Regions from separate parts of the Lysobacter sp. KACC 24251 genome, predicted to be linked through region 3. Evidence: predicted binding sites of a transcription regulator. Region 3 holds the regulator's gene; each other region holds the start of a gene.
The links. The regulator HrcA, encoded in region 3, represses chaperone genes, less so after heat shock. The targets are predictions, from matches to a motif close to TTNGCACTCNNNNNNNNNGAGTGCNAA.
Positions count from the first base shown of each region.

Region 1: the regulator HrcA is predicted to act here: its motif matches at 2,599-2,625, upstream of rpoH (RNA polymerase sigma factor RpoH).
Region 2: the regulator HrcA is predicted to act here: its motif matches at 3,799-3,825, upstream of groES (co-chaperone GroES).

Region 1 covers NZ_CM173222.1:221,108-227,945, forward strand. Annotated here, with positions in the region: gene AC3ARF_RS00990 (alpha-amylase family glycosyl hydrolase) at 1-1,258, shown strand, start outside; gene AC3ARF_RS00995 (LacI family DNA-binding transcriptional regulator) at 1,396-2,433, opposite strand; gene rpoH (RNA polymerase sigma factor RpoH) at 2,636-3,529, shown strand; gene AC3ARF_RS01005 (histidine kinase) at 3,593-5,299, shown strand; gene AC3ARF_RS01010 (MarR family winged helix-turn-helix transcriptional regulator) at 5,763-6,278, shown strand; gene AC3ARF_RS01015 (primosomal protein N') at 6,390-6,838, opposite strand, start outside.
Region 2 covers NZ_CM173222.1:2,741,540-2,748,377, forward strand. Annotated here, with positions in the region: gene AC3ARF_RS12710 (S8 family serine peptidase) at 1-1,496, opposite strand, end outside; gene groL (chaperonin GroEL) at 1,690-3,330, opposite strand; gene groES (co-chaperone GroES) at 3,463-3,753, opposite strand; gene AC3ARF_RS12725 (helix-turn-helix transcriptional regulator) at 4,284-4,712, shown strand; gene cutA (divalent-cation tolerance protein CutA) at 4,765-5,088, shown strand; gene AC3ARF_RS12735 (protein-disulfide reductase DsbD family protein) at 5,081-6,838, shown strand, end outside.
Region 3 covers NZ_CM173222.1:1,685,002-1,691,839, forward strand. Annotated here, with positions in the region: gene dnaK (molecular chaperone DnaK) at 23-1,939, opposite strand; gene grpE (nucleotide exchange factor GrpE) at 2,042-2,572, opposite strand; gene hrcA (heat-inducible transcriptional repressor HrcA) at 2,672-3,721, opposite strand; gene recN (DNA repair protein RecN) at 3,921-5,588, shown strand; gene fur (ferric iron uptake transcriptional regulator) at 5,653-6,057, opposite strand; gene AC3ARF_RS07925 (outer membrane protein assembly factor BamE) at 6,147-6,536, shown strand; gene AC3ARF_RS07930 (RnfH family protein) at 6,596-6,814, opposite strand.

The sequences.
Region 1 (6,838 bases), 1.5 Mb from region 3:
CGGCTACTGGGGCGTGAACTTCTACAAGTTGGACGAGCACCTGCCCAGCCCCGGGCTGGACTTTACCGGCCTCACCGCCGGGCTCAAGCAGCATGGCCTGAAGACCGTGCTCGACATCGTCGCCAACCACGGCTCGCCGGCGTACACCATGCCGAAGGATCAGCCGAAATTCGGCGAGATCCATGCCGCCGACGGCACGCTGCTCGCCGACCACCAGAACCTGCCACCCGCGCAGCTCGATCCGGAGCGCAACCCGCTGCACCGCTGGTACAACACCAAGCCCGGCCTGGCGCAGCTGTCGGACATCAACGAGAACAACCCCGAAGTGCTCGAGTACTTCGTCGGCGCCTACTCGCAATGGATCGACCAGGGCGCCGACGCGTTCCGCATCGACACCATTCCTTGGATGCCGCACGCGTTCTGGCATGCCTTCACCACGCGCATCCGCGAGAAGCATCCGGGCTTCTTCATGTTCGGCGAGGCATTCGACCATGATGCGGCTACGATTGCCGCGCACACGCTGCCGCACAACGCCGGCGTCAGCGTGCTGGATTTCCCGCTGAAGGAGCGGATGGCGGAGGTGTTCGGCCGCAAGGGTGGCGGCTTCGAGCGCATCGCCGAGCGCCTGTACCTGGTGGACGGCCCGTACCAGAATCCGTACGAGCTGATGACCTTCTACGACAACCACGACATGGCGCGGCTGGACGCCCGCGACGAAGGCTTCATCGACGCGCACAACTTCCTGTTCACCTCGCGCGGCATCCCGGTGATCTATTACGGCTCGGAAACCGGCTTCGAGCGCGGCACCGCGGAACACGCGGGCAATCGCAACTATTACGGCCAGGCGCGCATCGACGCTGCATCGCGCAGCCCGATCTACGCCCCGCTCAAGCGCATCGCCCACCTGCGCGCGGACTCGCCCGCGCTGCAGCGCGGCCTGCAGCTCAACCTGGAGATGGCCGGCGACCGCGCGGCGTTCTACCGCGTTTACCAGCAGGGCGGGCAGGCGCAGATCGCGCTCGTGCTGCTCAACAAGGGCGATGCGCCGACCACCTTCACCGAGCGACGTTACGTGCAGGCGGGCCGCTGGCGTGCTGCGATTGGCGGCGGCGAGGTCACCGTGGCCGAAGGCGGCGCGCTGTCGACCACCGTGCCGGCGCACGGGGTGGAGGTGTTTCTGCTGGATGCGCCGGTGGGCCGCGCCGACCTGGCACGCGAACTGGACAAGGCGCAGGCAGGGGCGCAACCGCGCCGCTGACGATCGCGCGCCGTGGGCGCGCTTTAGGGGGCATCCGCCCCCCTCGTGGGATCAAGCGGTGCGACGCCCACCGTACGGGGGGCGGTGTGGACTGCTTGCCCTTCACCGCCCACTGCCAACAGCGAACCGCGTCGCCTTCAGCCTGCGGCAGCGCCGCTGGAACGCCGCACCACCAGTTGCGCCGGCAGGGTCACGCTTTCCGCCGTCTCGCCCTTCACCAGTTTCAGCAGGGTTTCCACCAGCAATGCGCCAGCGCGCGCGGTGTCCTGCACCACCGTGGTCAGCGACGGGTTGGTGAAACGCGCCGTAGGAATGTCGTCAAAGCCCACCACCACCACGTCCTCGGGCACGCGCAGGCCCTTCTCGGCCAGTGCGCGGATGGCCCCGATGGCGATGAGGTCGCTGGCCGCGAACACCGCGTCGAACGGCTGCCCGCGCTCCACCAGCGCCATCGCCGCGATGTAACCGGCTTCCTCCGAGCTGTCGGCGTCCACCTGCAGCGCCGGATCCAGCGCCAGTCCGGCCGCCTGCAACGCGGCCTCGCAGCCGCTGTACCGGTCCAGGAACTCCGGGTAGCCGCGCGACGCGTAGCCCAGGAACGCCACCTGCCGCCGGCCGAGGGCCACCAGGTGTTCGCCCACCAGCCGCCCGCCATCGGCGTTGTCGCAGCCGATGGAGATACCGGGCTGGTCCGGCTGTACCGCGCCCCAGCGCACGAAGCGCGTGCCCTGCGCCACCAGCGCGTCCAGCTTGTCGCGATACAGGCGGTAGTCGCCGTAGCCCAGCAGGATCAGCCCGTCGGCCTTCATGCTGTCCTCGTAGTCGGCGTGCCAGTCGTCCGACAGCTGCTGGAACGAGACCAGCAGGTCCTGCCCGTGGCGGGCGCAGGCCCGGGTCACCGAGCCGAGGATCGACAGGAAGAACGGGTTGATGTGTGCATGGTCCGGAGTCGGCTCCTCGAACAGCAGCAGCGCCAGGGTGCCGGAGCGCTGGGTGCGCAGGCTGGAAGCGTGGCGGTCGACCTTGTAGTTGAGCGCCCGCACCGCGTCCTCCACCCGTCGCCGGGTCTCGGCATTGACCAGCGGACTGCCGCGCAGCACCCGCGAGACCGTGGCCTGGGAGACCCCGGCGCGGTGGGCGATGTCGATCGAGGTGGCCTTGGTGCGTTTGCGCATGCGGGCAGGATGCCTGGTGAAGCGGACCGCCCGAGTGTAGACGCAGCGGTCCCCGCCGCAGCCCCCTTGTCCCCGCCTTAACCCCTCTTTTGGCACGCTCCCCCGACCCGCCAAGCCCCCATATTGGCGTTCCATGCCCGCAACACAGCGGAACTTTTAACCCCTTTAGCAGTCATACCCCCCGACTGCTAAGATGGCCCTTATGACCCAGAACGCCTCCTCCACCGCCCTGGTCGCCAACAATCTCCCCATCCCCGCCATGGGCGGGTTGGTCCCCCTCGGTTCGCTCGAGGCCTACATCGGCGCCGTGCACCGCATCCCCGTCCTCAGCGTCGAGGACGAGCAGGTGCTGGCCCGCCGCTTCCGCGACGAGGAAGACCTCGACGCCGCCCGCGAGCTGGTGCACTCGCACCTGCGCTTCGTCGTGCACGTGGCCCGCGGCTACAACGGCTACGGGCTGCAGATGGGCGACCTGATCCAGGAAGGCAACATCGGCCTGATGAAGGCGGTGAAGCGCTTCGACCCGGACCAGGGCGTGCGCCTGGTGAGCTTCGCGGTGCACTGGATCCGCGCCGAGATGCACGAGTTCATCCTCAAGAACTGGCGCATCGTCAAGGTCGCCACGACCAAGGCGCAGCGCAAGCTGTTCTTCAACCTGCGCAAGTCCAAGACCCGCCTGGGCTGGATGAACGCCGAGGAAGTGCGCGCCGTCGCCGCCGACCTCAACGTCTCCGAGCGCGAAGTGCTGGAGATGGAGTCGCGCCTGTCCGGCCGCGACATCGGCTTCGACCTGCCCTCAGACGAGGACGACGACCACGCGCCGCCGTCGCCGGCCGCGTACCTGCGCACCAGCGACGAGGACCCGTCGCAGGCCTACGAGCGCATGGACGAGGAAGACAACCAGCTGCAGCTGCTGCGTGACGGCCTGGCCGGGCTGGACGAGCGCTCGCGCGACATCGTCAAGCGCCGCTGGCTGGATGGCGACGGCAAGGTGACCCTGCAGGAGTTGGCCGACGAATACGGCGTCTCCGCCGAGCGCATCCGCCAGATCGAGGCCAACGCGCTGAAGAAGATGCGGGCGCTGTTCGCGGCCTGATCCCGGCGGGGCGGGAGAAAAGCTCCCAACAGCGGCGACGGACCCCACGGTAGCCTGTGGGCGATGAATCGAACGCTGGCCCCCTTCGCGACGATTCGCGCCTTCCTGATTCCTGGTCCCCTCTTGCCCGGCGCCCTTCGCTGGGCGGCTGGGCCGGGACTGCTGGTGGTTGCCGCCGCGTTTTACCTCGGGCTCGGCCTGCTCGGGTTCCCGTACGGCGCGCTCGGAACGGGAGCGCTATTCGCCGCCCTCTGGCTTTCGGCGCGTCACCACTGGCCCTGGCTGTTCGCCGGGATGATCCTGGCCCGCAGCGTGGGTGGGGTGGTCCAGCGCGGGTCTTGGGACCTGCAGGCTGTCTCGCAGGTCGCGGGCGCCCAGTCGGTGGTCCACCTGCTCGAGCCCTTGCTGGTGGCGGGGGGCGTGTTGCTGCTCCGGCGTTGGCAGATTACCCCGCGCACCCCTCCCAGCCTGCACCAGGCGTCGCGGCTGCTGGTGGCAGCCGTGGTCTCGGCGTTGGCGGTGATGGCAGGGGAACTGCTCCACGTCTGGATCGCCCACGGGATGGGCGGAACGAGGGCCACGCCGGGCAACGCGTCCGCTCCACCGCTGCGGGCAGGGGATGTCCCTCCGTTGGCGGTCTTCGCCTTCCACAGCCTGTTGTCCGCATTCCATGCGGTCCTGCTGGCCGCACCGATGCTGGCATGGGTGGTGCGGGGGGCCAACCGCGCAGGTTCGTTGCCGATCCTGCGCAATGGCCTGCTCGTGCTGTTGCCGATTGCCGGTGGGTACCTGGCGTGGGTGGCCGGCACGCCGGGCGCCGAACTGGTAGAGCTGGTGCGCCGCGTGCTGTTGGTGGTGGCGGTGGTGTTTGCGGTGTGGCATGGCTGGCGCGGCGCCGTATTGGCCCTGTGGGGGCTCAGTGTCGTGACCGGCCTGGAGGCACAACTGCTGGCGCCCTTGGCCCACCCCACCCGGATGCAGTTGTTCACCGCCGTCACCGGCGCCACCGCCCTGCTGTTCGGGGCCACGGTGGACGGCCTGCGGGCGCAGGCCCGCCAGCTGCAGCAGGCGAAGGAGGAAAGCGAGCGGCTGGCGCTGGAGCTCAACGCCGCGGCGCGCCGCAACCTGCGCACGGAGGAACGCGAGCGTCGCCGCCTTGCCGGCGAGTTGCACGATGAGTTCGGCCAGACCCTCACCGCGTTGCAGACCCGGCTGATGCTGGTGGCGCCGCAATTGAACCAGTGCGGCCAGGCCGCGGCGGTGGAGTCGCTGCTGGAGTTGACCCGTGCAATGCGCGGCAACATCTCCGGGGTGCTGGAGTCATTGCGGCCCTCCGCTCTGGAGCAACTCGGGCTCTACCGCGCGATCGACCAGGGCATGGTGCGGCGCCTGGCGGAGGAGGCCGGGGTGCAGTTGGAGACCGTGCTCGAGGGCGACGCCCGCCTGCTGCCGCAGCTGGACGACACGTTGCGCATCGCGACCTACCGCCTGGTGCAGGAGGGCGTGACCAACGTGGTCCGCCACGCACGCGCCGGGCACTGCCGGGTGCGCCTGCGGGTCAACCAGCGCCACGGCATGCTGTGGATGTTCATCGATATCCGCGATGACGGCATTGGCGTGCGCCCGGGTCGCGCCACGGGCCGCGGCTTGGTCAACATGCGGGACCGGGTGCTGGCATTGGGGGGGCGCCTGCACATGGCCTCCATCGGTGAAGGACTGCGCCTGCACGCGCTGCTGCGACAGCCCCTGGAGTCCCCGGCGGCACCGTAGTGGGGTGTCCGTCCCATGGGGTGGACGCAGGCGCTCAGAAGCGCAATTCATATCGCACGAAACGGTTGACACCGCCGCCGCCGGCATGGTGTTCTCGATACCCATGAGCACCGCCCACGCCCTTCGCAAACTTGCCGTATATGCGTCCCTCGACGCGATCCGGCCGTGTGCGCGTGCCCAAGCCACCGGCCTGAACTGGATTACCACCTTTACCTGGGCACATCGCGCGGGAATCGGGCACGTGTAGGCCAACGCCAACCAGCCCAGGCAACAGACCTGAACCCCGCGCCCTCGAAAGAAGCGCGGGGTTTTTTGTTCTGGGGCCCGGGCCACCACCAGCAAACCACCCGAGGATCGCCACCATGACCATCGCCAAGCTCAACACCGCCAAGCCGTCCACCACCAAGCTCGCCTTCGCCACCTGGTACGCCGTGGCCCGCGCTGATGCGCAACGGAGGCCTTTGTGAGCGGGGCGCTGGCGGCCGCCCCGCCCTACAGCGCCGAGGTCGTGCCGCTGCACGGCCAGCCGGGTCCCGACTCCCTGCTCGGCCACTGGCTGGCGCTGGTGTCCAAGAATCGCCAACTGCAGTTGGAGCGCGCCGCGCGCAAGCTGCGCATCACCACCACCGAATGGGTCGCGTTGCGCCAGTTGCAGCGCAGCGGCCGCACCACCCAATGCCGCCTGGCCACCGACGCGGGACTGACCGCGCCTTCGCTGTCGCGCGCGCTGGCCTCGTTGGAGGACCTGGGCTACGTCAGCCGCAGCACCGACATCGACGACATGCGCTTTGTGCGGGTGGAGATCACCGACGCGGGGCGCGCGCTGGTGCCGCAGTTGCTGGAGACCGAGCGCAAGGTCGACCGTGAACTGTTCGGCTGTCTGGCGCAGGCCGCGCGCGAGGAATTGACGGTGGCGCTGCGTTCGGTGGCGGCGGTGCAGGGCTTCGACGGCGGCAAGGCAACGCGCCGCGGGCGCTGAGCAGAGTCCGTCTGGTGTTGCGTCGGGCAAGGCTAGTGGCTCCGCCGATATCACGATGGGACATCGGCGCCGTCTGGTGCGGGGCGCTGGGGCGTGGTGCTGGAGGCCGCGTCAATACAAGTCGGTCGGATCCACGTCCAGCGACCAGCGCACGCGCCGTGCCTCGGGCAGGGCGTGGATCGCAGGCAATGCGAAGTCCAGCGCCGCATGCAGGTGGCGGCGGGTGGGCGAGGACAGCAGCAGTTGCTCGCGCTGGTAGCCCGCACGCCGCGGCATCGGCGCGGGCAGCGGGCCGTTGAGTTCTATCATCGCGTCCGGGTCGTTGGGGTCGAACAGCTCGTCGGCGGCGCTGTCGATGGCCGCGCGGGCGGCGCGCAGGAAGGCGTTTGCCTGTTCCACCTGCTTGGCTTCGGCGCGCAACAGCACCAGGTGGCCGAACGGCGGGAAGCCGGCGACCTCGCGTTGCGCCAGTTCGGTTTCGGCGAAGGCGGCATAGCCGCCGCTCAGCAGGGTCAGCAGCAGCGGGTGCTCGGGGTGGTGGGTCTGCAGCAGCACCTGCC
Region 2 (6,838 bases), 1.1 Mb from region 3:
CTCGACATGAGCCCGCCTGCCGGGTTGGGGAACGAACCCACCCCCGCGGTCCACGTCAGATCGACCGCCGCGGTGGCCAGCCGCCCGTCGATCAGTTCGCCCAGCGCCTTGCTCGTGGCGACCACGGGGATGGTGATCGCCGGCGTACCGACGACGGTCGGACTCAGCGGTGAGCCGGCGAGATTGTCGTACACCACCACCGCAGCGGCGCCCGCCGTCTGCGCGTTGTAGGCCTTCACGTGGAACGTGCACGTGCCGCGGCGGATCAACGCCACCTTGCCGGCGAGGCTGCCAGCCGGCAGCGCCGAACAGGCGTCCGCACTGCTGGTGGCCGTGCCCGTGCGCGCCATCGGCCAGGTGCCACTGGCGGGTGCGGCGGGCGAGCCCGTGGCGGGGTTGAACCCGACCTGGGTGCCATCGGGCGAGATCGTGAAGTAGCGCTGGCGCACGTGGGTGTTGTCGAAGGAGGCGACGCTGATCACTTTGTCGCCCACGCTGGGCGCCCCCGTCGAGTACAGGCCGGACGTGCCGCTGTTGCCGGCGGAGGCCACGACCACCACGCCATTGTTGACCAGGCGGGTGGCCGCCTTGGCGGTTGGGTACTCGGGCCACTGGTAGGTGGAGCCAATGCTCATGTTGAGCACGTCCATGTCGTCGGCCAGCACCTGCTCCATCGCGGCCACCATGATGTCCGCGGTGGTCGAGCCCTGGCAGCCGAACACCCGATAGGCACCCAGGGCCACCTTCGGGGCGACGCCCTTGACCGCGCCATCGGCGCCGATGATGCCCGCCACGTGGGTGCCGTGGCCGTTGCAGTCGTCCGGATTGGCGTCGGGCACTGGCACGGGGTTGTAGCTGGCCGATGCGGGATCGGCATTGAACGCATCGCCGACGAAATCCCAACCCGCGACGACTCGCGCGGTGGGGAAGGCCGTGGTACCCGGGCTGCCGCCGCCACCGAAATCCGGGTGGTCGTGGTCCACGCCCGTGTCCATCACGGCCACGCGCACGCCGCTGCCATCCAGACCCAACTGGCCCTGGGCCACGTCGGCTCCGGTCATGGCCAATGCCGTCAGCAGCTCAGGATTGGAGGTGCCCGGCGTCGGCGCCGCCACCGTCTCCACGGGATAGATCGCCTTGACCCCTGGCAGGCGCGCCAGCGTGCTCAGTTGCGCGCGATCCACCACGATGGAGAACCCGTTGAAGAGCGCGTCGTAGGCGTATACCTCGCGATAGCGCAGGCCGGCACGGCGGGCCCCATCTCGGAATGCCTTTTTCTCCGCCTTCACGGCCGCCTGCTTGCCGCCGTCCGCCGTGGGGGCGCCGCTGAGCTCGACGAACCAGCGCTGCGGGCTTTCGTCTTGGGGCGGGCCGGCCTCGGGCACGGCCTGCGGTTCAAGCGGGAAGAGCTCGATGACGGTCGAGCCAGTGGCGGCCAATGCCACCATGCAGGCGCTGGCCAGCGCCGTAACTGCAAGTACGGAAGACTTCTTCACTGCCGATCCCCTTCGTTGTGGGTGATGACGCGACGAAATGGCCCCCTGTCCCGGCACTATGCTCCTTGGGGTCCCCGGGCGAACACTGACGCGCCAACCAGCGCCAACGCCGCGGCGGCGCGATTGCGGCCACAACAAAAAAGGCCCCGCCGAACGGCGGGGCCTTAGTGTCGCGCTTACGTGGCAGCAGGACTTAGAAGTCCATGCCACCCATGCCGCCCATGCCACCGGCGCCCGGCATCGCCGGCTCGTCCTTCTTCGGCAGGTCGGCGACCATCGCCTCGGTCGTGATCATCAGACCGGCGATCGACGCGGCGTTCTGCAGCGCGGTGCGGGTGACCTTGGTCGGGTCCAGGATGCCGAACTCGATCATGTCGCCGAACTCGCCGTTGGCGGCGTTGTAACCGAAGGCACCGGTGCCCTCGATCACGCGGTTCAGCACCACCGACGGCTCTTCGCCGGCATTGGTGACGATCTCGCGCAGCGGGGCTTCCATCGCGCGCAGGGCGATTGCGATACCGTGGTTCTGGTCTTCGTTGGCACCCTTCAGGCCAGCGATCGCGGCCTTGGCGCGCAGCAGCGCGACGCCGCCGCCCGGGACGATGCCTTCCTCAACCGCAGCGCGGGTGGCGTGCAGGGCGTCTTCCACGCGCGCCTTCTTTTCCTTCATCTCGACTTCGGTGGCGGCACCGACCTTGATGACGGCCACGCCGCCGGCCAGCTTGGCCACGCGCTCCTGCAGCTTCTCGCGGTCGTAGTCCGAAGAGGTCTCTTCGATCTGCGCCTTGATCTGCTTGATGCGACCTTCGATGCCGGCGTGCTCGCCCGCGCCGTCGATGATGGTGGTGTTCTCCTTGGAGACCTGCACCTTCTTCGCGCGGCCCAGGTCCTTGATGGTGGCCTTGTCCAGCTGCAGGCCCACTTCCTCGGAGATCACGGTGCCGCCGGTCAGGATGGCCATGTCTTCCAGCATCGCCTTGCGACGGTCGCCGAAGCCCGGGGCCTTCACCGCGCAGACCTTGACGATGCCGCGGATGGTGTTGACCACCAGGGTCGCCAGGGCTTCGCCCTCGACTTCCTCGGCGATGATCAGCAGCGGCTTGCCAGCCTTCGCGACGCCTTCCAGCACCGGCAGCAGGTCACGCACGTTGGAGATCTTCTTGTCGTGCAGCAGGATGAACGGATCGTCCAGTTCGGCCTGCATCGACTGCTGGTTGTTGATGAAGTACGGCGACAGGTAGCCGCGGTCGAACTGCATGCCCTCGACCACGTCCAGCTCGTTCTCCAGGCCCGAACCGTCTTCAACGGTGATCACGCCTTCCTTGCCGACCTTGTCCATCGCCTGGGCGATCAGGTCGCCGATGTTGGCGTCCGAGTTGGCCGAGATCGTGCCGACCTGGGCGATTTCCTTGTTGGTCGACGACGGCTTGCTGATCTTCTTCAGCTCGCCGACGGCGGCGACGACGGCCTGGTCGATGCCGCGCTTGAGGTCCATCGGGTTCATGCCGGCCGCGACGGCCTTCATGCCTTCACGGATGAACGCCTGGGCCAGCACGGTGGCGGTGGTGGTGCCGTCGCCGGCGTTGTCGGAGGTCTTGGAAGCGACTTCCTTGACCATCTGCGCGCCCATGTTCTCGAACTTGTCGGACAGTTCGATTTCCTTGGCGACGCTCACGCCGTCCTTGGTGATGGTCGGCGCGCCGAAGCTCTTCTCGAGCACGACGTTGCGGCCCTTCGGGCCCAGGGTGGCCTTGACGGCATTGGCGAGCACGTTGACGCCGCGCACCATCTTGGCGCGCGCGTCCTCACCGAAACGAATTTCCTTGGCAGCCATTGCGGATTACCTCAATAGTTGAATTGATTTGAAGAAGGGGAAGGCGACGGGTGCGGCGCGGGGTTTCCCGCGGGAGCGGCGGCCGGTCGCGGACGCGAGGTCGCGCCCGGCACGGCCCACGCCGCAGCGCGATCAGCCGAGGATCGCGAAGATGTCGTCTTCCTTGACCACCAGGTACTCGACGCCGTCGAGCTTGACCTCGGTGCCGCTGTACTTGCCGAACAGGACCTTGTCGCCAGCCTTGACCTTCGGCGCGCGCACGGTGCCGTTGTCCAGGACCTTGCCTTCGCCAACGGCGACGACTTCGCCCTTGATGGGCTTCTCGGTGGCCGAGTCCGGGATCACGATGCCGCCGGCGGACAGCTTTTCTTCTTCCATGCGCTTGAGGACCACGCGGTCATAGAGCGGCTTGATATTCGACATGACAACCTCGTAAGTGGTTGAAGTGGTGGGGAAAGATCGGGAATGTTAGCAGTCGTGCCGGAGGAGTGCCAGAATCCGGGACGACAGCGCCCGGCAGAACCGGGACCGCGCAGAGATGGGGCGGTGGACGCGGGCTTTCAAGGCCCAGTGCACTCACGGGAAGGCACGCCCCGAACGACGCGCAAAAGAAAGGGCGTGACCCCGAAGGTCCACGCCCTTTCCGGTACGGAGACGGCCATCCTCGGCTTGGCGCCTTCCCGCGCCCTCTCCCCAGACCAGACACCCCATGTCTAACCGGCTTCCTGCCGGCATGCGTCAGTATTGATCAGTTTGCGTCACGTCAACACCCCCCATAAGAGCTCTTGGGGGCCACTTCGGGTGTCCATACTGCGACCCATGTCACTGCAAAGCGTGACCTGTTGGCACCCAATGGACATGCTGTATACCGAAAGCGCACGCGTTGCGTGTCTATTGATCACTGGGTTACTTTTGGTGCCAATTGCCAGTCCACGCCCCCGCGGGAGCCCGACATGACCTCACAACAACGTATCCGCCTCGCCCGTCGTCACGCCGGCCTGTCCCAGGCCGCCCTGGGCGCTGCCGTGGGCGTCCAGCGCAGCGCGGTCAGCCACTGGGAAGCCAGCGACGGCAAGCACCCCAGCGTGAACCACCTGCGGGCGGTGGCACTGGCCACCGGCGTGCAGTTCGAATGGCTGGCCACGGGCCGCGGACTGATGCGCCAGTCGGCCGACGCGGAACTGGACGCAATCGCCGCCGCCGACGCGCTGCTACTGGACGACCCCATCGAGATCCGGTTGATCCGCGCATTCCGCGAGACGCCCATGCGCGCCCGGCCGCCACTGGTGGAACTGGCCGAGCAGTTGGCCGGCATGCGCACCGGGCGCTACCGCCGGGGCGAGCGCCGCGAGGACGAGCGCCTGCCCGGGGTGCTCGAATAGCCCGTGATCGCCGCCGCCGGCACCCGTTCACGCGGACCGCTAGAATCGGCGGATGCCCACGCTGATCGTGTACTGCGCCTGCCCCGATGCCGTCACCGCCGATCGGCTGGCGCGCGCCGTGGTCGAGGCGCGCCTGGCGGCCTGCGTCAACGTGCTGCCCGGCATCCGCTCCACCTACCGCTGGCATGAACGCGTGGAGCAGGCCGACGAGGTGCTGCTGATGATCAAGACCACGGACGCGCGTCTGGATGCGCTGACCCGGCGCCTGCGCGAACTGCACCCCTATGAACTCCCCGAGGTACTGGCGGTCGAAGCCAGCGCCGGCCTGCCCGAGTACTTCGACTGGGTGGCCCAACAGACCCGAGACCATGACTGAACCCGCGCTCCTCCCGCGTCCCCTGCGCCGCCTCCGCCCCACCCTCGCACTGTTTGCTGCCCTGCTGGCCGGGCCCGCCACGGCGGTGACGCCGGACCAGCTGCCGCCGGTGGACGAGGTCTTCGTCCTCAGCGCGCAGGCGGGCGATGCCGGGCGGATCAACGTGCAGTGGAAGATCGCAGAGGGCTATTACCTCTATCGACACCGCACCGCGGTGCAGGCCGACGCCGGTTTCACCGCTGGCGCGCTGCAGTTGCCCAAGGGCAAGGCCTACCGCGACGAGTTCTTCGGCGACGTGGAGACCTACCGGGGCTCACTGTCGGCGACGTTGGCGGGCACGGCCAACGCCGACCGCACCACGCTGACGATCAAGTACCAGGGCTGCGCCGACGCCGGCATCTGCTATCCGCCGCAGACGCGCCGCATCACCGTGGCCCTGCCCGCCGCCGCACCGGCACCGGTGGTGGCCTTTGGCAATCCGGGTGGCGGTGGCGTCGCCGCAGGCGCCGGGCTGCTGGGCAAGGCCGGAGGTGCGGACGCGCTGCCGCTGCCGCCGGAGCAGGCCTACGGTTTCGAGGCGATCGCCGGTGACGGGAACACGCTGCTGCTGCGCTTCACGCCCGCACGGGGCTATTACCTGTACCGCGACAAGACCCGGCTCACGCTGGATGCCGGCTCGACCCGAGCAGGCCTGGGTCTGGGCGCGCCGCGCTGGCCGCAGGGCACTTCGCATCAGGACGAATACTTCGGCCGTACCACTGTGTTCTTCGACCAGGTCGACGTACCGGTGCCGGTGCTCCGCACCCGCGCCGATGCGGCGGACCTGCGCCTGACCGCCACGTTCCAGGGCTGCCAGAACAATGGCATCTGCTATCCGCCGATGACCCGCACGGTGTCGGTGTCGTTGCCGCGCGGCAAGGTGACCCCCGCGGGCGTCGCGCCCCAAGGCACCGGTCTTGGCGCCGGTGCGCCCTCGGCTGCGGACACCGCGGCCGGGGTTGCGGCCACGGCCGGCGGCATCGTGGGCGCTGTCGATTCCACCGCTGCGACCCTTGAGGGCAGTGGCGCCGCCATCGCGCCCCGGGCAGATCCGGCCACTGGCGCAACGCAGGCGAGCACCGCGGCCACCGTTGCCGATGGCGCCCTGGGTGCCGCCCCCCGCGGTGCGGACCTTACCCTGTGGTCCGCACTGGTGCTGGCCCTGTTGGGCGGCCTGATCCTCAACCTCATGCCCTGCGTGCTGCCGGTGCTGTCGCTGAAGGCGCTATCGCTGGCGGGCAATGGGCAGGACCCGACCCGCGCCCGGCGCCACGCGCTCTGGTACACCGCGGGCGTCTTGCTGAGCTTCGCCGCGTTGGGTGGGATTGCGCTGGCCTTGCGCCATGCCGGCCTGGCCCTGGGCTGGGGCTTCCAATTGCAGCAGCCGGTGGTGATCGCGGTGCTGGCGCTGGTGATGCTGGCCCTCGGCCTGAGCATGTCGGGCGTCTGGCATGTCGGCGGCCGCTGGACCGGCGCCGGGCACGCGCTGACCACGCAGAGCGGGCCCGCGGGCGACTTCTTCACCGGGGTGCTGGCGGTGGTCGTGGCGACGCCGTGCACCGCCCCGTTCATGGGCGCGGCCCTGGCGTGGGCCTTCACCGCATCCACCGGCACCGCCATCGCCGTATTCCTGGCACTGGGCCTGGGCCTGGCACTGCCGTTCCTTCTGATCGGTTTCATCCCCGCGCTGGCCAGGCGCCTGCCGCGGCCA
Region 3 (6,838 bases):
CACGGGGCGAGGGTGTTCCGGCTTACTTCTTGTCGTCTTCCTTTACTTCGGTGAACTCGGCGTCGACCACATCGTCTCCGGCCTTGCCACCGCCAGCGGCAGCACCCGCCTCACCCGGCTGCGCAGCCTGCGCCGCGGCAAACAGACCTTGGGCCGCTTCTTCCAGCGCCTTCGACTTGGCCTCGATCTGGCCCTTGTCGTCGCCCTTCATCGCGGTCTCGAGCTCGGCAATGGCGCCCTCGGCGCGGCCGATCACGTCGCCCGGCACCTTTTCGCCATTTTCCTTGATAGTGTTGCGGGTCATGTGGATCAGGCCGTCGGCGTGGTTGCGGGCCTGGACCAGCTCGTGGAACTTCTGGTCTTCCTCGCGGTGCGCCTCGGCGTCCTGGACCATCTTGTTGATCTCGTCCTCGGACAGGCCCGAACCGGCCTTGATCTCGACCTTCTGTTCCTTGCCGGTCTTCTTGTCCTTGGCGGTCACGTGCACGATGCCGTTGGCGTCGATGTCGAACGACACCTCCACCTGGGGCATGCCACGCGGCGCGGGCTCGATGCCCGACAGGTCGAAGCGGGCCAGCGACTTGTTGTAGCGGGCCTGCTCGCGTTCACCCTGCAGCACGTGCACGGTCACCGCGGACTGGTTGTCCTCGGCGGTCGAGAAGGTCTGCGACGCCTTGGTCGGGATCGTGGTGTTCTTCTCGATGATCTTGGTCATGACGCCGCCCAGGGTCTCGATGCCCAGGCTCAGCGGGGTCACGTCCAGCAGCAGCACGTCCTTGACGTCGCCCTGCAGCACGCCGCCCTGGATCGCGGCACCCACGGCCACCGCCTCGTCAGGGTTGACGTCCTTGCGCGGCTCCTTGCCGAAGAACTCGGCCACCGCCGCCTGCACCTTCGGCATGCGGGTCTGGCCACCAACCAGGATCACCTCGGTCACGTCGCTGGCGCGCAGGCCGGCGTCGTTGAGAGCGGTGCGGCACGGCTCGATGGTGCGCTTGACCAGGTCCTCGACCAGCGACTCCAGCTTGGCGCGGGTCAGCTTGATGTTGAGGTGCTTGGGCCCGCTCGCATCGGCGGTCACGTACGGCAGGTTGACCTCGGTCTGCTGCGCGCTGGACAACTCGATCTTGGCGCGCTCCGCCGAGTCCTTCAGGCGCTGCAGGGCCAGCGGATCCTTGCGCAGGTCGATGCCCTGGTCCTTGAGGAATTCCTCGACCAGATAATCGATGACGCGCGCGTCGAAGTCCTCGCCACCCAGGAAGGTGTCGCCGTTGGTGGCAAGCACCTCGACCTGCATCTCGCCGTCGACCGAGGCGATTTCGATGATCGACACGTCGAAGGTGCCGCCACCCAGGTCGTACACGGCCACCTTGCGGTCACCGCCCTTCTTGTCCATGCCGTAGGCCAGCGCGGCCGCGGTCGGCTCATTGATGATGCGCTTGACGTCCAGGCCCGCGATCTTGCCCGCGTCCTTGGTCGCCTGGCGCTGGCTGTCGTTGAAGTACGCCGGGACGGTGATGACGGCTTCGGTGACCGCCTCGCCCAGGTAGGCCTCGGCGGTCTTCTTCATCTTGGCCAGCACCTCGGCCGAGACCTGCTGCGGCGCCATCTTCTTGCCTTCGGCGGTCTGCACCCAGGCGTCGCCATTGTCGTGCTGGATGATGCCGTAGGGGACGAGGTTGATGTCCTTCTGCACTTCGGCGTCGGTGAACTTGCGGCCAATCAGGCGCTTCACCGCGAAGAAGGTGTTCTTGGGGTTGGTCACCGCCTGGCGCTTGGCCGAGGCGCCGACGAGCACTTCGCCATCCTTGGTGAACGCGACGATCGACGGCGTGGTGCGGTCGCCCTCGGCGTTCTCGATGACCTTGACGTTGCCGCCCTCCATGATCGCCACGCACGAGTTGGTCGTGCCGAGGTCGATGCCGATGATCTTGCCCATGGTGTTTCCCTCTCGATTCTTTGACTTGGGGGCGGCCTGGCCGCCGATGGTCGCTATCTGGGGTCGCCGGAAACCACTTCAAGCGTCCGGCGACGGATTGGTTCAGGCGTCCTTGGCCACCACGACCAGCGCGGGGCGCAGCAGGCGCTCGTTGAGGAGCCAGCCCTTCTGGTAGACCTGCACGACATGGCCCGGCGCGTGCTCCGCGCTGTCGACCATGCTCATGGCCTGGTGGTGCTCGGGATTGAACGGCTGGCCGGCGGGGTCCACCGCCACGAGGCCGTTGTCTGACGCCACCTTGAGCAGTTGCTTGAGGGTCAGTTCCATCCCGTCGCGCAAGGCGCTTGCCTCGTTGCCGCTGACGGATAACCCGGCTTCGAGGCTGTCAATCACTGGCAGAAGCTCGCCGAGCAGGCGTTCGTTGGCAAATTTGCGCGCCATCTCCACGTCGCGGGTCAGGCGCTTGCGCTGGTTGTCGAGCTCAGCGCGCTCGCGGAGGGCGTCTTCGGCCACCTTGGCCAGTTCGGCCTTGAGTGCCTCGATCTGTGTATCCATGGCGTCGAGCGGTTCGGCGCCTGCCGCGCTGCCGGCGGCCTCGGCCTGGTTGGGGTCGGTCTGGTGTTCGTTGTTGATCATGCCTGGCGGTTCCCTGCGTAGAACGGACGCGCCCAACCTGCACGGAAGTGCGCAACAGCCCTGCTATGGGGCCCGCGCCCGGGGCTTTCAAGCCGCCTAGCCCAGGTCGGGCTGGATTGCCGCACCCAATGCGTCTGCCGCCGCCTGGACCACCGGGATGACCCGTTCGTAGGCCATGCGCGTGGGGCCAATGACGCCCAGCACACCCAGCACCCGCCCGCCCGAGGTATAGGGCGCGGTCACCAGCGACACGCCTTCGAGCGGGGCCAACCCGGTCTCCTCGCCGATGAAGATGCGTACGCCCGGCGCCTGTACCGTGCGCTCCAGCAACTGCAGGATCTCCCGCTTGCGGGCGAAGGCCTCGAACAGTTCCCGCAGGCGATCCACGTCCGAGAGCTCCTGCACGCCCATGAGCCGGGTCTGCCCGGCCACGACCATGTCGTCCCCGCCCGGCACCAGCACCTGCTCGGCCAGTTCCACCGACTGCGCCAGCAACGTCTCCATCTCGGCCCGGGCACTGCGCAGCTCGCGCAGGAGGGTGGCGCGGATGTCGACCACCGTGCGCCCGGCGAAATGGGTGTTGAGGTAGTTGGCCACGCGCTCCAGTTCACCGGAGTCGTAGGGCCTTCGGGTCTGGATGATGCGGTTCTGCACGTCGTTGTCGGCCAGGACCACGATGGCCAGGACCCGCTGCGCATCGATCGGCACGAACCCGATCCGGCGGAAGGCGAACTGGGCCCGGTTGGGGACACTGACCACCCCCACGAAATGGGTCATGGCCGACAGCAGCTCAGAGGCGCTGCCCAAGAGGGCCTGCGTGCCGGAACCGGCCGGCAGCTCGCTGCGCAGGCGCGAGACCTCGCCCTCGGGCAATGGGGAGACCTGCAGGAGCGAGTCCACGAACAGCCGGTACCCCTGCGCGGTGGGTACGCGACCGGCGGAGGTGTGCGGTGCACTCAGCAGGCCTACGTCCTCCAGGTCAGCGAGGATGTTGCGAATGGTCGCGGGGCTGACGTCCAGCCCCGCGTGCCGCGCCAGTGTCTGGGACCCCACCGGCTCGCCGCTCTGGATGTAACGACCAATCAGCGTGCGCAGCAACTGCCGGGCGCGCGGGTCGAGTACGGGGTCGGCAGGGCGGCGGCTCATGCAATTGGTATAAGCGCCCGGCCCGCGGCGCGCAAGCGAATGTCATCCCGACGCACGAAGCATTGGGGACTTGGGCGGGGCACACCACCGTCCGCTTCAAGCTGGGCCCCGCCAGTCTCGCCCCGTGAGAAGCGCCCATGCCAACGTGCGGTCGCCCCCCGCTTGGCCCAACGCCCCGCACCCGGCACAATCGCCCCGCATGCTTACCCACCTTTCCATCAAGCAATTCGCCGTCGTCACCGAAGCCGAGCTGGCATTCGGCCCCGGCTTGACCGTCATCTCCGGCGAGACCGGCGCCGGCAAATCCCTGCTGGTCGATGCGCTCGGGCTCATCTCCGGGCTCCGCGCCGACAGTGGCGTCGTCCGTCACGGAGCCGAGCGCGCCGAACTGGTGGCCGATTTCACGCTCGAGGACACGCCGGCAGCCGTCGCCTGGTTGCGCGAAAACGAGCTTGACGAGGACGATGGCTGCCAGATCCGCCGCGTAATCCGTGCCGACGGCGGCTCGAAGGCCTGGATCAACGGCCGACCGGTCACCCTGTCGCAGCTGGTCGACCTGGCCGGGCGGCTGGTGGAGATCCACGGGCAGCACGAACACCAGGCCCTGATGTCCAAGCCCAGCCAGCTGGCGCTGCTGGACGCCTTTGGGCGCACCGAGACACCCCGCGCCGCGGTTGCGGCCGCCGCCCGTCAGTGGAGCGGGCTGCTGCAGGAACGCGACGCCCTCTCGGCGCGCGGCGATGTCACCGAACGGACGGCATGGCTGGAACACCAGTTTGCCGAACTCGATCGCGAGACCCTGGATGCCGCGACGATCGCCAAGCTGCAGGCGGATCACCGCCGTCTGGCACACGCCACCGACCTCATCACCGCCTGCGAAGGGACCTTCGCGCGCCTGGGCGGTGACGAGGGCCCGTCACTCACCCGCCAGCTGCAACAAGCCCGCCACGACCTGCAGCGGGTGTCCGAGCACGAACCGCGCCTGCTGGATATCGACGCCCTGCTCGACAACGCCGTCATCCAGATCGACGAGGCCCTGGTGCTGCTCGACCGCGTCCGGAGCGATCTGGAGCTGGACCCGGACGTCTTTGAAGGTTTGGAACGCCGCCTGGGCCGACTGCACGAGCTCGCCCGCAAGCACCGGGTCACGCCTGAGCAACTCGCGGCCCACCGCGACAGTCTGGCGGAAGAGTTGGAGGTGCTGCGCACCGCTGGAGAGCGCGTGCTCCAGCTCGACGCCGAAATCGACACGGCCAAGGCCGACTGGCAACGCGCCGCCGCCTACCTGAGCGATGCCCGCCGCCAGGCAGCAGAAACCCTGTCCGAGGCCACCACCGCCCTGATCGCGGAGCTGGGCATGGGGGGCGGCCGATTCAACGTGGCGCTGGAGCCGACCGACACCGAACGCCCTGACCCCAACGGCGCCGAACGCGTGGAATTCCTCGTCGCCGCCAATCCCGGGCAGCCGGCCCGTCCGCTGCGCAAGGTGGCATCGGGCGGCGAACTGTCGCGCATTTCACTGGCCATCGAAGTCGCCGCACTTGGCCTCGATGCCGTGCAGACCATGGTGTTCGACGAAGTGGATTCCGGCATCGGCGGCGCGGTGGCCGACATAGTGGGCCAGAAGCTGCGCGCATTGGGCGCCAGCCGCCAGGTGCTGTGCGTCACCCATCTGCCTCAGGTGGCGGCCAAGGGCCACGCGCATTACCGGGTCAGCAAGGCGGCCAGCGAAGGCATCACCCGCAGCGCCGTGCAACGCCTCGACGCCAAGGCCCGCGAAGAGGAACTCGCGCGCATGCTCGGGGGCGTGGAACTCACCAAGGAAGCGCGCGCCGCCGCCAAACGCCTGCTGGCAGACGTCAACTGAGTCGTCCCCCACGCCATGGGGACAACGCCGGTCGTCGTAGGGCGCGGGATGGCGGCGGAGGCTGTCAGCCCCGCTTCTTGCGCACGTACAGCACCAGCGAGTGCGCCTCGATCTCGTAGCCGTACTTGGCCGCGATCTTGTGCTGCAGCGCTTCGATCTCGTCGCTCTCGAACTCGATGATCTTGCCCGTGTCCACGTCCACCATGTGGTCGTGGTGGTCGCCGCGATCCAACTCGTAGACCGACTGGCCGGCTTCGAAATTGTGTTTGAGCACCAGTCCCGCCGCCTCGAACTGGGTCAGCACCCGGTACACCGTGGCCAGGCCGATGTCCTCGCCCTGCTCCAACAGGTGCCGGTAAATGTCTTCAGCGGTCATGTGCCGCGGCTTTGCCTGCTCCAACAGCTGCAGGATGCGCAGGCGCGGGTGTGTCACTTTCAAACCGGCATTGCGCAGGTCTTGCGATTCCATGTCGTCTCCATGAACGGACGGCACGCGGCGGGCGCGCAAACTTCCCTTCAGTGTATCATCGGGGCGATATCCGCCTCCCGCGAAACCCAATGCGAAAGCTTGTACTGCTTCTTACCGTCGCCCTCGCCACCTCTGGCTGCGGCATCGTTTACCGCCAGCCGATCTACCAGGGCAACCTGCTGGAGCAAAGCGCGGTCGAGCAGCTGCAGGTGGGCATGAGCAAGCAGCAGGTCCAGCTGTTGCTGGGCACGCCGTCGATCACCGACCCCCACAGCCAGAACCGTTGGGACTACACCGCCACCCAGCGCGTTGGCCGACTGGCCCGCACGGAGAAGAAGAACCTCACCGTCTACTTCGAGGGCGATGCCGTCACCCGCTGGGAAGGCGACTACTTCCCGGAGCAGGATGAGGAACTGGCCAAGGCCGCGCGCAAGCAGTTCGGGCCCAACCTGGCCAAGGACAAGAAGAAGGGTCGCTGACCGCTTCCGCAGTCAGGGAAACTTCCCGAGGGGGCCGCATGCTGCGGCCCCTTCTGCTTTCAACGCCTTTTCAGCGGCCGAGCTTCGGCCCGCTTGCGCCGGGCCAGCTTGGGGTCCACGGTAAGGGCACGCAGCAACTCGACCCGGTCACCCTCGGCCAATGCCGCATCCGGGGACGACTTTGCCCCGAACACCGCATAACCGGTCACTTCCGCGTCCGCGGACCAACCGGCGGCCACCACCGCATCGTGTACGCAGCTGCCCGGGGCCAGCGACACCTCGACCTCCTCATGGCGTCGGGG